2 regions of the Streptomyces sp. NPDC004051 genome follow, and region 1 is predicted to be linked to the other one. Evidence: riboswitches for the same ligand, from Rfam matches in the RefSeq annotation. Region 1 holds a riboswitch; the other holds the start of a gene.

Region 1 (7,607 bases):
GTGATGCCGACCTCGTGGAGACGGTCCTCGGCCTGCTGCCCGTCGAGCTCGGAGTCGCGCAGGTCGACCAGGACCAGGTGCACGTCCGTGCCGCCGGACAGCACGTCCACGCCCACGGCCTTGACGTCGTCCTCGACCAGGCGCTCGGCCAGGATGCGGGCGCCCTCCAGGGTGCGGCGCTGCCGGTCCCTGAAGTCCTCGGACGCGGCGACCTTGAAGGCGACCGCCTTGGCCGCGATCACGTGCTCCAGCGGGCCGCCCTGCTGGCCGGGGAAGACCGCAGAATTGATCTTCTTGGCCAGCTCGGCCGTGGAGAGGATCACCCCGCCGCGCGGACCGCCGAGGGTCTTGTGCGTGGTCGTGGTGACGACGTGGGCGTGCGGGACCGGGTTCGGGTGCAGGCCCGCCGCGACCAGACCGGCGAAGTGCGCCATGTCGACCATGAGGTACGCGCCGACCTCGTCCGCGATCCGGCGGAACGCGGCGAAGTCCAGCTGACGCGGGTACGCCGACCAGCCGGCGACGATCAGCTTCGGCTTCCTCTCCTTGGCCAGCCGCTCGACCTCGGCCATGTCGACCTGGCCGTCGTCGCCGACGTGGTAGGCGACCACGTCGTAGAGCTTGCCGGAGAAGTTGATCTTCATGCCGTGGGTCAGGTGCCCGCCGTGCGCGAGGTTCAGGCCCATGATCGTGTCGCCGGGCTTGAGCAGCGCGAACATCGCGGCGGCGTTGGCCTGCGCGCCCGAGTGCGGCTGCACGTTGGCGTGCTCGGCGCCGAAGAGTTCCTTGACCCGGTCGATGGCGATCTGCTCGATCACGTCGACGTGCTCGCAGCCGCCGTAGTAGCGGCGGCCGGGGTAGCCCTCGGCGTACTTGTTGGTGAGGACCGTGCCCTGGGCCTCCATGACCGCGACCGGGGCGAAGTTCTCCGAGGCGATCATCTCGAGGGTGGACTGCTGGCGGTGCAGCTCGGCGTCGACCGCCGCCGCGACGGCCGGGTCGAGCTCGTGCAGCGGGATGTTCAGGAGCGACATGGGGTGACGGCCTCCTCAGCCCTGGACGAAGGCGTCGTACTCGGCGGCCGAGAGCAGGTCGGCCGGCTCGTCGCTCACCCGCACCTTGAACAGCCAGCCGCCCTCGAAGGGGGCCGAGTTCACCAGCGACGGGTCGTTCACCACGTCCTCGTTGACCTCGGTGACCTCGCCGGTGACCGGGCAGTACAGGTCGCTGACCGACTTGGTCGACTCCAGCTCGCCGCAGGTCTCGCCCGCGGTCACGGTGTCGCCGACGTCCGGGAGCTGGACGAACACGATGTCGCCGAGCGCGTTGGCCGCGTGCTCCGTGATGCCGATCGTCGACACGCCGTCCTCGGCGGCCGTCAGCCACTCGTGTTCCTTGCTGTAACGCAGCTGCTGGGGGTTGCTCATGATCTGGATCCTCCTGTGTGCGAGGGACCGCCGGGGTCGACGGCGGAGAAAGGGGACGAAAGGGGTGGATGGAGCCGAAGGGAGGGGTGGGGGGGCGGAGGTCACGGCCCCGACCGGCGCGGTCGCGTACGCGGCCCACGTCCTACGGCGGTGTCACTTCTGCCGCTGGTAGAACGGCAGCGCCACGACCTCGTACGGCTCGTGGCTGCCGCGGATGTCCACGCCCACGCCCGGGGTACCCGGCGCCGAGTGCGCCACGTCGACGTACGCCATCGCGATCGGCTTGCCCAGCGTCGGCGCGGGCGCCCCGGAGGTGACCTCGCCGATCACCTCGCCGCCGGCCACCACCGGGTACCCGGCGCGCGGGACCCGGCGGCCCTCGGCGACCAGGCCCACCAGGGCGCGGGGCGGGGTCCGCTCGGCGCGGGCGGCGGCCTCGGTCAGGGCGGCACGGCCCACGAAGTCGCCCTCCTTCTCGAACTTCACGACCCGGCCGAACCCGGCGTCGAACGGCGTCAGCGAGGCGCTCAGCTCATTGCCGTACAGCGGCATGCCGGCCTCCAGGCGCAGCGTGTCCCGGCAGGCCAGCCCGCACGGGGTCACCCCCACGCCCTCGCCCGCCTCGGTCAGCGCCTGCCACACCCCGACCGCGTGCTCCGGCGCGACGAACAGCTCGAAGCCGTCCTCACCGGTGTAGCCGGTCCGGGCGATGAGCGCGGGGACGCCGGCGACCGTGCCGGGCAGGCCGGCGTAGTACTTCAGGCCGTCCAGGTCCGAATCGGTCAGGCTCTTGAGGATGCCGGCGGCCTCGGGGCCCTGCACCGCGATCAGCGCGTAGGCGTCGCGGTCGTCGCGGACCTCGGCGTCGAAGCCCGCCGACCGCTCCACGAGGGCGTCCAGCACCACCTGGGCGTTGGAGGCGTTGGCGACGACCAGGTACTCGGGGGCTTCGACCGCACCGAGCCGGTAGACGATCAGGTCGTCCAGGATGCCGCCGTCCTCGTTGCAGATCATGGTGTAGCGGGCGCGGCCGGGCTTGACGGTCCCGATGTTGCCGATCAGGGCGTAGTCCAGGAACCGCGCCGCCTGCGGGCCGGTGACGGTGATCTCGCCCATGTGCGAGAGGTCGAAGAGGCCCGCCTTCGTGCGCACGGCGTTGTGCTCGTCGCGCTCGGAGCCGTAGCGCAGGGGCATGTCCCAGCCGGCGAAGTCGGTCATCGTGGCGCCGAGCGAACGATGCAGGGCGTCGAGCGCTGTCCGGCGGAGTTCGGTACTGCTCATCGGTCGGTCTCCCAGGGCGATGGGGTCCCCCGTCGGCCGGGGCCGGGCACGGGGAGGGCGAGGACGTTCCTCCCCATCTGTCATCGGAACCTGAGAGGTTCGCCATGACCGTCCGCGCAGGGGACGTCACGGCTTGCACCTTGGGTGGAGCCACCGGAAACTCGCGCGGCGGCCCGCTTTTCAGATGTGCCTGGCCCGCGCGGTAACGGTGCCTGAGAGATTCAAGGGAGGGACTTGCTCCTTCGGCGCCCCGGCGAAACGTGCCAGGGACTCTCCCGCGCGGATTCAAACGGCCGGTATGCAGTTGGCGCGCTCATCATTGCACGCATCGTGAGGCTTCGGCAGGGGGACCTTTCCCTCGTGAGCACAGGGTGCTCAGGTCTGTACGGAGGGCTGTGACAGGTCTGTATCGAGAAACGGACGGAATGAAGAGGCGTCCGCCGTTACCGTCTCTTTACACTCGGCGGGGAGGGTGCTCCGGCACTTGCCCCAGGGGAGGACTCACGGTGAACAGGACCACGGCGTACGCCACGACGGGTGTCGCGCCGCCCGGGCAGCAGGCCCCCTCGTCCGGGGAGGCCCACGGCGCGCGGCCGGCGCCCGTCGTCCGCGACCTGCGCGCGTGCGCCGGCCGCGGTCCGCACGCCCTGGTCTTCGGCCCCCGCGACCTCGTCGTGGTCACCGGACTGCCCGGCAGCGGCAAGTCCACGCTGATGCGGCGCGCGGTGCGCGGCACCCGGATCGACTCCCAGGACACCCGCGACCGCTGGGACCGCCGCATGCCGCGCCTCCTGCCGTACGCGGTGTACCGGCCCCTGGTCCGCCTCGACCACTACGCCGGGCTGCGCCGAGCCCTGCGCACCGGCGAGGGGGTCGTCGTGCACGACTGCGGTACCCACGCCTGGGTGCGCCGCTGGCTGGCCCGCGAGGCCCGCCGCCGGGGCGCGGGGCTGCACCTGCTGCTGCTGGCCGTCCCCCCGGAGCAGGCACTGGACGGTCAGCGTGAGCGCGGCCGCGGTGTCTCCCGGTACGCCTTCCTGCGGCACCGCACCGCCGTCGACCGGCTGCTGCGGTCCGTGGAGCGCGGCGACCTGCCCGCGGGCTGCGGAACGGCGGTCCTGGTCGACCGGGACGCGGCGGACACGCTGCGCCGCATCGACTTCACGGGCTGACGACCGCACGGGCGGGCGTGGCACGGGCGGGCGGGTGCACGGGCGGGCGGGTGCACGGGCTGCCGGCTGCGGAGCGGCAGCGGTTAGCCTTTTCAGCCACAGCAGTGGTTCCAGGCAGGCGGTAGGCAGATGGACTTCCCGGCGGGCTTCTCCGCGGACTTCCCGGCACAGACTCACCCCCATCCGCACGGAGGATGGCCCGGCAACGAGTTGGAGGAGGTGCTCTCCGCCTCCCTCGGCGTCCCCGCGGCGGACGGCCGGATCATCGAGGTACTGGGCAGGAGCCCCGTCTGGGTTCCGCTGCCGAACGGCGGCGGCCCGCACAGCGGCCCGCTGGACCTGCCCACCCTGGAGATCGAGGGGCAGGCGTACGTCCCGGTCTTCAGTTCCGAGGAACAGTTCCGCCAGGTCGTCGGCTCCCACATGTCGTTCACCGTCGCGCCCGCGGTGGAGTTCGCGCGGGGTCTGCCGCCGCAGGCCGGGATCGCGGTGAACCCCGGCGGAGTGGTCGGCGTCCCGCTGCCGCCGCCCGCCGTGGCCGAACTGTGCCGCGCCGGACGCGGCCCGCTGGACGATCCGGCGGGCGGCGGCCGGGTCAAGCTGTTCGAGCCCGACTGGCAGGAGGATCCGGTGGACTTCCTCGCCGCCGCGGGCGCGGAGTTCGAGTCGACCGGTGTCGTCAGCACCGCCCGCCGCTGCCTCGCCGAGATCGAGACCGCGGACCCGGTGCTGTTCATCGGGGTCGAACTCTCCCGGTGGGAGGGCGATCTGCGGAGCCTCCCCGGCGACGCCCTGGGCCGCGCGCTGGGCCTCCGGCCGGTGAAGTGGCCCGTCAACCTGGTTCTGCTGGACGTGGCCCAGGACCCGGTCGGCGAGTGGATGCGCGACCGCGTCCGCCCCTTCTACCAGCGCGAGGGCTGACCCGCCCGGCGGAGCCGCGGGCGGCCGCCCGCCCCTCGGCCCGCCGGCGCCCGCCGGACGGGCGGAGCCCCCGGGCCGCGGGCGGCTTAAGCTAGGTTCATTGGCTGGGGCGAGGGTGTTGTACGGAGGGGCGATACAAAGTGAGCGCTGGCACCGCGGCGGCCGGGCAGGTCGAGCACATGCTGCGCCAGGTGACCCCCGGGCGTTACGACGCCTATGAGGCGTTGCTTCGTGCGCTCGCGACCCCCTCCTCCGGTCATGTCTGGATGCTGCTGTGGCACGGTCAGGCCGGTTCCCCGGACGCCCAGTACGCGAACATGGAGGTCGACGGCTTCGGCTACGCGCCCTGTGTGACCTCCGCCCAGGAGCTGTCCGCCAGCGGCTGGAACCGGTCGTACGAGGTCGTCGACGGCCTCGAGGCGGCCCGCGCCCTCTACCCCGACCACTACGGTCTCTGGCTCAACCCGCACGCCCCCGGCGGCGGCCTCGGCATCCCGTGGCTCGATCTGCGCCGGCTCGCCACCGGCCTCGACCGGCAGCCCGCCGGGCCGCTGCGGCTGTCCGAACCCGCCATCGAGATCCCCCAGTTCTACGCCCTGCTCACGCAGAACGCGCACCGCACGCCCGCGGTCCGCGCGCTGCGCCGCGCCTGGGTGCAGCCGGCGCTGGGCGCGCCGTACCTCGCCATCGGGCTGGACGTGTACGACACCTCGCCGCCGGCCGTCGACGCGGTGCGCGCGATGATGCAGCAGTCCATCGGCGCCGTCCCGGACGGGCTCCCGGTGTCGACCGTCGCGATGACCGACGAGCACGACCCGGTCGCCATGTGGCTGCGGGCCAACGCCCGCCCGTTCTACGACCGTGAGGCCCACGGGGCCCTCCCGCCCCCCGCCGGCTCCGGCTACCCGCCCGCGCACCAGCGCTGACCGGGCCGTATCCGGGAGGGGCCGGGCCGACCGGGGCCGTCGTGCCCGCCGTTCCTGACTCAGCGTGACGATGTCCAGATGGTGGACACCATGGCCGACGGTGGACGTCCGTGCCGCCGACGAGACTGATGTCACGTCAGTTTTCAGGTCATGCGCGCTCAGCTATGGCCGGTTGACCGCCTGTCACCTGCGGTTTCACCCGTTCTTCATGCTGTTCGGCACTTCTCGGGCGGCCGCTGGGGAGGTTCCGGATGTCTCAGGATGGTCACTTCCCGACGGAGGGGCGCCGGAAGCGTCCCTTATGTCAACTGTTCAGATCTCAGGTAGGTATCACCGGTATCCGGACTGTTCTCGACTCGCTGTGAACATCTGTAGTGTTCGGCCGGTCAAGATGCATCCACATAGCGGACCCGGAGTGGCCCCAATATGCGCATAACCAAGTCCCGAGCGGCTCGGGCGATCACGGCCGCGGTGGCGGTCGCTCTGATCGCCACGGGCTGCTCCAGCGACCGGGACAGTGACAACAAGAGCGACGGCAAGAAGGACACCTTCGTCTTCGCCGGCGCCGGTGACCCTGGCTCCCTGGACCCTTCCCTCGCCAGTGACGGTGAAACCTTCCGTGTGACGCGGCAGGCGTTCGAGGCTCTCATCGAGCACGAGTCCGGCGGCAGCGAGATGGTCGGCGGTCTCGCCGAGGACTGGTCCAGCAACGACAAGGGCACCGTCTGGACCTTCAACCTCCGCAAGAACGTGAAGTTCCACGACGGTGAGGCGTTCAACGCCGAGGCCGTCTGCGCCAACTACGACCACTGGTTCAACTGGACGGGCACCTACCAGTCCAGCGCGGTCTCCTACTACTGGCAGACCATCATGGGCGGCTTCGCGAAGAACGAGGACAAGGAGACGCCCGAGGCGAACTACAAGTCCTGCACCGCGAAGGACGAGAACACCGCCGTCATCGAGGTCAAGAAGCCCTCCGCCAACCTCCCCGGCGGCTTCTCCCTCAACGCCCTGGCGATCCACTCGCCGAAGGCGATCGAGGAGTACAAGAAGCAGGACGCCTCCTCCAAGGGCGACGCCATCACGTACCCCAAGTACAGCCAGGAGGCCGGCACGGTCGCCGGTACCGGCCCGTACAAGATCACGAAGTGGAACAAGGGCAACAAGGAAGTCGCCCTCGAGCGCTTCGACGACTACTGGGGTGAGAAGGCCAAGGTCAAGAACCTGGTCTTCCGTACCATCGACACCGAGGAGGGCCGCCGCCAGGCGCTCCAGGCCGGTGACATCGACGGCTACGACCTCGTCGCCCCGGCCGACGTCAAGACCCTCGAGGACCAGGGCTACGTCGTCCCGACCCGTGGCGTCTTCAACCTCTTCTACGTGGGCATGAGCCAGGAGGCCAACCCCGCGCTGAAGAAGAAGGAAGTCCGCCAGGCGATCGCGCAGTCGATCGACAAGGAGAACCTGGTCAAGACCCAGCTGCCCGAGGGCGGCAAGGTCGCCGACCAGTTCATGCCCGACACGATCGAGGGCTACTCCAAGAGCGTCAAGCAGTACCCCTTCGACACGGACGCCGCCAAGAAGCTCCTGAAGAAGGCCGGTCAGGAGAAGCTGAAGGTCGACTTCTGCTACCCGACCGAGGTCACCCGCCCGTACATGCCTGCCCCGCAGGACCTGTTCGAGCTGATGAAGGCCGACCTGGAGAAGTCCGGCATCACCGTCACGCCGAAGGCGATGAAGTGGGCCCCGGACTACCTGGACGCCACCGAGTCGGGCTCCTGCGACCTGCACATGCTCGGCTGGACCGGTGACTTCAACGACGGCTACAACTTCATCGGCACCTGGTTCTCCGGGTACGACAAGCAGTGGGGCTTCAAGGA
Region 2 (7,607 bases), on a different contig from region 1:
CCGGGAACGGCCACCGGTTCCTCGCCCACCCACAGGCCGAAGCCGCCCAGGACACCGATGCGCGCCCCGACCCCGCCCCGCCCGGAGACCGCCGGACCGGCAACGGAGGCGGCCGGGACCGGGACGGTCTCCCGCGGCGCCCGCCGGCCGACCGCGCCGTGACCACCCCGATGTCCGTTCTCCATGCCCCCTGCTCACTCCCGCAGAGACGCAAATCCGGTCACAGGTGCCCCATGTGCCCCCACCCACCATGCTCCGCCCCCCACCCCACGCTGTCGAGCCGCTCGAAGACGGCGAGGCACTCGAACCCACCCCCCGTGCCGGGCCGACCCGGACCGCCTGCGCACCATGTCGAACACCTTTTCCTGCCGCGGCCCGGTGGGATTGCCACCACTCGGGCCGGCGACCACGCCGACCAGCGGTCCGCACCCGCTCTCCCGGGTGTTCAGCGGCGCGTCCCTGAAGATCGTGGCCGGGATCTTCGGGCAGCAGGACGCCCAGGACCAGGCCGGCCCGGCGGAGGCGGCGGAGGCAGCGCACCGATCCCGGGCAGGCCGCCCCGTCGTACCCGGAAGGCCTCCTGCGACACGGCCGGGCCCGACGTACCCGGGAAGCACCGTCCGGCCCCGTGCCGACGGGTCGCTGATGTACTTCTCGGCTGCTGCCCGTTCGAGACGGTCCCTTCAGCGGGTGTTCCGGTCGTCCAGGCCGTCCAGATCGTCCTGCCCGAGGTCCGGGCGGTCCGGTCGGCGGATGAGCCGGGTTGCGAGGTGGTAGGCGAGGGTGACGTCGTCGTACCTCCGGCCGGGGACGACTCTGCCGGGGAGGTTGATCCGGTCGCTGTGGGACGTTGATTCACGTTCACCCGTGCCGGGGAAACCGACGGCTGTCCGTGGGCTGTCCGTGAAGCAGAGGTGCTCGGACCGGACTGTCGCCCGGAATGAGATGTCCGGTTCCGGGTCCCGGCCTCCGGCGGTGGTGGGCCGGCCGGCGTCCTGCGGCTCGGGGGTGTCAGCCGTTCAGGGTGGCTCGTCCCGCCTCTGAGTGGTGCGACGGGCGGGCCGAGGTGCTTCCTTCCCGTCCTCGCCGCGGGCCCGGCGCGGGCGGGCGCCGCTCTTGCTCCGGGCAGTCCGGTCCCGGCCCGCGGTGCCGCCCACCGCCTCGGCCACATCACCGGCAGCGTCGCCGGCGCCCTCACCGACATCGCCGACGGCCCGGCTCGCCTCGGCGCCGACGTCCTCCACCGCCCGCCCGGCGCCGCGCCCCACGTCGTCGACCGCACCGCCGGCGCCGCGCCCCACGTCCCGCACGGCGGATCCGGCGCCCCGGCCGACGTCCTCGACGGCCTTTCCCGCGCCCGTGCCCAGCTCACCCACGGCTCGGCCAGCGCCGCCACCGACGTCCTGCACGGCGGAACCGACCCCGTGTACCAGCTCCTGGACGATCTCCGGGTTGCGATCGAGCGTGGTCAGCACCCGGTCGACGATCGTCACGACGTTGTCGAGACGCACCTTGAGCTGGGCCTGCGCCTCCACACCCGAGATACCCAGGTGCACCCGGCCGAGCGTGACGTCGGCGCCCACGTTCAACTTCAACAGGTCCAGCACCTCGGCCTGCAGCGAGACATGCGCCCGCAGGTCCTCCACGTCCAGGTCGATCTGGTCGACCTTCAGCACAGGAACGTCGAGGAAGACATCGGGAGACGCGTCGGTCTCTTCGCGAACCGTGGCCGCCTCGTCCTCGGTGCCGGGTCCGCCGTCGTCCGGGCCGTGCTCCTCGACGGGGTCCTCGTCGTACTCGGCGTTGTCCTGCATGGGTCCGCCTCCGTGAACTCGCCGGGCGTTTCGCACCTTTTGGGGCATTGTGGTGTGCAGGTGTACGGTGCGGTGCTGCCGGTCGCAGGGGAGCCGGAGGTCGGCCGGATCCGCGCGCATGCGAAGGAGCCACGCCGCCGCCGGACGCAGGACCCGGCAGCCGCTGCCGCGCCCCGGCTAGCGATCGACGGTTCGCATCCCCGCCTCGTCGTACCGCTCACCCGCCGCCTCGGGCAGCTCCGCGTCGATGCGGGCCAGGTCGTCCTCGGTCAGCGCAATCCCGACCGCGGCGGCGTTCTGCTCCAGGTAGGCGCGGCGCTTGGTGCCCGGGATCGGCACCAGGTGCTCGCCCCGGGCCAGCACCCAGGCGATGGCCAACTGGGCCGGGGTCACGTCCTTCTCGGCGGCGATCTCCTTCACCTTCGCCGCCAGCCGCAGGTTCGCCTCCAGGTTGGCGTCCTGGAAGCGCGGGTTCTCCCGGCGCCAGTCGTCCGCGTCCAGCTCGTCCGGCGAGGTGAACCGCCCGGCGAGGAAACCGCGGCCGAGCGGCGAATACGGCACGAAGCCGATGCCCAGCTCCCGGCAGGCGGGCAGCACCTCGGCCTCCACGTCCCGTGACCACAGCGAGTACTCGGTCTGCACCGCGGTGACCGGGTGCACGGCGTGGGCGCGCCGGAGGGTCTCCGCACTCGCCTCGCTCAGGCCGATGTACCGCACCTTGCCCTCGGCGACCAGTTCGCCCAGCGCGCCGGCGGTCTCCTCGATGGGTACGTTCGGGTCGACCCGGTGCTGGTAGTACAGGTCGATGTGGTCGGTACCCAGCCGCTGCAGGGAACCGTGGACCGAGCTCCGGACGTGCTCGGCCGAGCCGTCCTGGGGGCCGACCGTGCTGATGTCCCCGGGTACGGCGTTGTCCATCCGGTAGTTGAACTTCGTCGCGATCACGTACTCGTCGCGATGCCCCCGGATCGCCTCGCCGATCAGTGACTCGTTGGTGAGCGGCCCGTACATCTGCGCGGTGTCGAGAAAGTTCACCCCGAGGTCCAGGGCGCGCCGGACGGTCGCGATCGCCTCCTCCCGGTCGGTGGATCCGTAGAAGGCGGACATACCCATGCACCCCAGGCCGATGGCCGATACCTGAAGGTCCCGCAGACTGCGCTTCTGCATGCCGTCTCCCAGTCTTTTCCGCACCCGCGTTCATCGGTCGGCCGACACCGAGCCGCTCATCCATTTAGCGACGGATTCCGCTCCCCGGCATCCCGTGAGAGGCGCCGGACGACACGGGCACCGCTGCCTCCAGGCACGCCGCGGCCCTCCCGGAACCTCGGTTCCGGGAGGGCCGCGGCGTCACCTCAGTGCAGGGGCTGTTCCGGGGAGCCCGTCACTGCCGCCGTCTGCCGGGCCTGACGGCGGCGGTGACGGAGCACCGTCCACGCGATGCCGAGGACGACGAACCACACCGGGGTCACCAGCAGCGCCTGCAGGGTGTCCTCCTTCTGGGTCAGCGCCCAGACGAGGAACGCGAAGAAGGCGAGTACGACGTAGCACATGACGACGCCGCCGGGCATCTTGAACGTCGACGCCTCGTGCAGGTGGGGACGGCGCCTGCGGTACACGAGGTAGCAGATCAGGATGATCGACCAGACGAACATGAACAGCAGGGCCGAGATGGTGGTCACCAGCGTGAAGGCCTCGATGATCGAGTCGCCCATGGTGACCATGACGACGCCGGGGAGCAGGAAGAGACCGGACAGGAGCAGGGCGTTGACCGGTACCTTCCGGGAGGTGAGCCTGCCGAACCGTGCCGGTGCGTCGCCTTCGTGAGCCAGGCCGTAGACCATCCGTGAGGTGGAGTAGATGCCCGAGTTCGCGGACGAGGCGGCGGAGGTCAGTACCACGAAGTTGATCACGGAGGCGGCGATGCCGAGGCCGGCCAGTGTGAACATCACGACGAAGGGGCTGCGGTCCGGGCTGATCTGGCGCCAGGGAGTGACGGAGATGATCGCGATCAGGGCGACCACGTAGAACAGCATCACGCGCACCGGGATCGAGTTGATCGCCTTGGGCAGGTTCCGCTCCGGGTTCTTGGTCTCCGCAGCGGTGGTGCCGACCAGTTCGATGCCGACGAAGGCGAAGGTCGCGATCTGGAATCCCGCGACGAACCCCATGGGACCGGTGGGGAAGAAGCCGCCGTCGTTCCAGAGGTTGGAGAAGCTCGCGGTGGTGCCCCCGGGCGCCTGGAAGCCGCCCAGCACCATGCCGAATCCGACGACGATCAGCGTCACGATGGCGATGATCTTGATCAGTGCGAACCAGAACTCGGTCTCACCGAACGCCTTCACCGTGGGCAGGTTCAGGACGATCAGCAGGACGACCGCCGCGAGCGCCGGAATCCACAGCGCGAGCCCTTCCCACCAGTACGACACGTACCCGGCGATCGCGATGACGTCGGCGACACCGGTGACGATCCAGCAGAACCAGTAGGTCCATCCCGTGAAGAAGCCGGCCCACGGTCCGAGGAGGTCCGAGGCGAAGTCGGCGAAGGACTTGTAGCGCAGGTTGGAGAGCAGCAGCTCTCCCATCGCCCGCATCACGAAGAACAGCATCGCGCCGATGATCATGTAAACGAAGATCACCGAGGGGCCGGCCAGTGAGATCGTCTTGCCCGATCCCATGAACAGGCCGGTGCCGATGGCGCCGCCGATCGCGATCAGCTGGATGTGCCGGTTGGACAACTGCCGGGAGAGGTGCTGTTCACCTGTGGGGGAGGAGGGCTGTCCGGGATCCGCCTCGGGCTTCGGGGCGGTGGTCGGGACGGCTTTGCTGCTGTTGTGCATGTGCGAACCTCGTGGATCTTCGGTGCGTGCGGGCCGGGACAGGCGTGTCCTGGAAGACGACCGCACACGTATGAGGGGAGCGAGTGGGCACAAAGAGTCGGCATGAGTGAGGGAGCGACCGGCGGGAAAAGTGCCGGGCACGCCGAACACGCCTTCAGGGAGCGTGGGCCCAGGAGGGCCGTGGGGGAGAGCCGGAGCTCAGTCGGGATGCCGGCGGGCGGCAGGCGGCCGGCGGTGGGGTAACGAGAAAGCCATCGGGGGGTCCTCAGGAGTCGGGCACGGGCAGGAACCCGCGCTGCCGAGCGGAGCCTCCCCCTCTGTCATGGAGCCTGAGAGCTTCGCCGCGGAGGTCCGCGGCTTGCACCGTGGGCGAGGCACGGGAGCGCCTGCTTTCCAGAGGTGCCTGCCCGAGCGGTAGGGGTGCCTGAGAGTTTCCGGGGAGGTGTTGCTCCTTCGGCGCCCGGGTCTGGCTGACCCGGTGCTCTCCCGCAGCGGGATGAGCGGCGATGTGAGGCTAGGCCCGCACCGGCGGCCGGTCAAGAGCTGCGAGAACGATGATCGTTTACTGCCGGGCAGGGCGGTGTTCCAGGACCGTGCCGCCTTCCCGAGGGCGCGGGCGCGGGGGCAGGCCGGCCGGTCAGCTCTGGGGTACGACCTGCACGTCGATGTCGACCCGGATGGTGGGGCCGACGGCGGCGATACCCCGCGCCAGCATCGTCTGCCAGCTCACCTGGAAGTCGTCGCGGTGCAGTTCGGCGGTGGCCCGGCAGACCGCCCGGGCCTCGCCCTGCATGCCGTTGCCGAGCCCGAGGTACTCCACGTCCAGCGTGACCGTACGGGCCACCCCGCGCAGCCACAACTCGCCGATGACGTCCCACCGGTTGCCGCCCCGGGGCACGAAGCGGTCGCTGTAGAACTCGATGGTGGGAAACCGCTCCACGGCCAGGAAGTCCGCCGACCGCAGATGGTCGTCACGCATCCTCATGTTGGTGTCGATGGATCCCGCGTCGATCACCACGTGCATCGCCGTCTGCGCCGCGTCGCCGGCGATCCGCACCACCCCGGCGAAGGAGTTGAACCGGCCGTGCACCCGGGCCATCCCGATGTGCTGTGCGGTGCAGACGATCGAGGAGTGCGCCAGATCGATCTCCCAGTCACCCGGCGCGGGCATCTCCAGCGGCTGTGCCGCCTGCAGGGTCACGTCGCCGAGCGAGGTGAGGGAGTTCTCGGTGACCGTGCACGGCACCCGGTACGGCAGGTACCCCCCGGCGGACACCGTGAGCCGGTACTCTCCCGCCGGAATCGTGGCCACGAACGATCCGAAGGGATCCGTCCCACCCTCGACCAGTGTGCGTCCCACGGTGTCGTTGATCGCGTACCGGGCGTTCGGCACCGGCTCGTCGGCCGGGCCGAGAACCCGGCAGCTCAGCACCCCGGCATCGGAGGGAGTCTGCACAGCTGCCAGGGGGCCTGTCTGACGCTGTTTCGTTCTGCTTGCCAGCCAGCGGCCCATCATGTGCGACACCCTCTGCATAACGTCAAGAACACCGATCGCCGGACGCACATTCGATCACCCCCGAGGCTTTGGATGCAATAGGCAGCTACCCTGGGCCCTTCCAGTCCGGCCGCGTGGCCGGGGACGCCGGCGGACGAGGTCTGCACGGCACGACGAAGCTCCCGGCGGACAGGCTCTCGATCAAGATCACCCACCCGCCCTCGGCTCCTCTGTCCGGTCACCCCCTTCGACGTCTGACGAGACGGCCCGGGGCCCGACGTCGGACCTTCATGGTGTTCTGTTGCTGCTGGTGTCGAGTCGGGGGATTTCCGGCCATCTGGGGCTGGTTGGGGTGTGTGAGGAGCTTCGCCGCCGCTCGTTCGTGAATTCGTGGGTTCGTGAAGGTGGCCGCAGTGCCGTGTCCGGTCGTACTCGGCAATCAGCCGCCCACATGACCTCCGGTCCTGGGCAGACGGAGGAAGTGATCTTTGCATCGATCCCGAGGAGGGGACTCATCACCGTGGCCGCCCCCGTACGTCGTACGCCGACCGTGAACCGCCGGCGCGGGTTCGACCTGCGCTCGACAGCCTTCTTCTTCGTCCTGCTGGCCGTGGTGGTGAGCGTCCTGGGATTCGGGGCCCGCACGGCGGTCGGCATCGCCGAGCGGCATCCCGGCTGGGCGTTCGCCCTGCTCCTGCTGGGTGCCGCAGGCGTCGCGGGCCTGGGACGCCGTCTTCATCTGGCGAGAGCGGCACGACGGGCCGCGGCCGCGCTCGACGAGGCGGCGACGGAGGCGGCCGAGGCGTGGGAGACCGCGACCGTTCCCCGGCCGCGAGTGGCTTTCGACATGGACGTCGACATCGACTATGACGCCCTGGATGCCGAGGAATTCGAGGCCGCGGTCGCCTCCCTCTGCGAGCGCGACGGCTGCTCCGGTGTGGAAGTCGTGGGCGGTGCCGGGGATCTGGGCGCCGACGTTGTCGCCGTGTCGCCCGAGGGGTGGCGGGTCGTCATCCAGTGCAAGCGCTACGGCGACTCCCACCGGGTCGGTTCTCAGGACATGCAGCGTTTCGGCGGCACCTGCTTCGCCATCCACGAGGCCGACGTCGCTGTCCTGGTCACCACCAGCGACTTCACCGCGCCGGCGGTGGAGTACGCCGAGCAGTGCGGAATCGTGTGTGTGGACCGGCAGGCGTTGGTGCGCTGGGCAGAGGGAAGCGGGCCCCGGCCCTGGGAGGCCGTGAAAGCCGTTCGGGACGCCGAAGCCCGCTGACACCGGTCAGCGCCGGTGGACTTCGTCCAGCAGCCCTCACCGTCGTCTTCCGCACCGCCCCCGAAGACGTGGAACAGATCCACGTCACCGCCGATGACCCCTGGCGCCGCGGCGCGGGCCGCCACGCCTACCCGCACGACACGGTCGCCTCCTGGCCGGCACCGTCCGCCTGGCCGGCACCGTCCGCC

Evidence for each region. Region 1 has a riboswitch for glycine ahead of gcvT (glycine cleavage system aminomethyltransferase GcvT). Riboswitches for the same ligand answer to the same signal wherever they lie in the genome.
Region 2: another riboswitch for glycine. It lies ahead of cycA (D-serine/D-alanine/glycine transporter); the one in region 1 lies ahead of gcvT (glycine cleavage system aminomethyltransferase GcvT).

What each region holds. Positions count from the first base shown of each region.
Region 1 covers NZ_JBSGHG010000009.1:1,904-9,510, forward strand. Annotated here, with positions in the region: gene glyA (serine hydroxymethyltransferase) at 1-1,034, opposite strand, end outside; gene gcvH (glycine cleavage system protein GcvH) at 1,050-1,427, opposite strand; gene gcvT (glycine cleavage system aminomethyltransferase GcvT) at 1,581-2,708, opposite strand; glycine riboswitch at 2,776-2,898, opposite strand; glycine riboswitch at 2,899-2,996, opposite strand; gene ACWEQO_RS12525 (AAA family ATPase) at 3,215-3,880, shown strand; gene ACWEQO_RS12530 (enhanced serine sensitivity protein SseB) at 4,010-4,801, shown strand; gene ACWEQO_RS12535 (enhanced serine sensitivity protein SseB C-terminal domain-containing protein) at 4,942-5,727, shown strand; gene ACWEQO_RS12540 (ABC transporter substrate-binding protein) at 6,154-7,607, shown strand, end outside.
Region 2 covers NZ_JBSGHG010000010.1:179,299-186,905, forward strand. Annotated here, with positions in the region: gene ACWEQO_RS14190 (AfsR/SARP family transcriptional regulator) at 1-185, opposite strand, end outside; gene ACWEQO_RS14195 (hypothetical protein) at 1,020-1,814, opposite strand; gene ACWEQO_RS14200 (aldo/keto reductase) at 1,992-2,981, opposite strand; gene cycA (D-serine/D-alanine/glycine transporter) at 3,167-4,651, opposite strand; glycine riboswitch at 4,962-5,053, opposite strand; glycine riboswitch at 5,054-5,150, opposite strand; gene ACWEQO_RS14210 (YceI family protein) at 5,289-6,167, opposite strand; gene ACWEQO_RS14215 (restriction endonuclease) at 6,667-7,419, shown strand.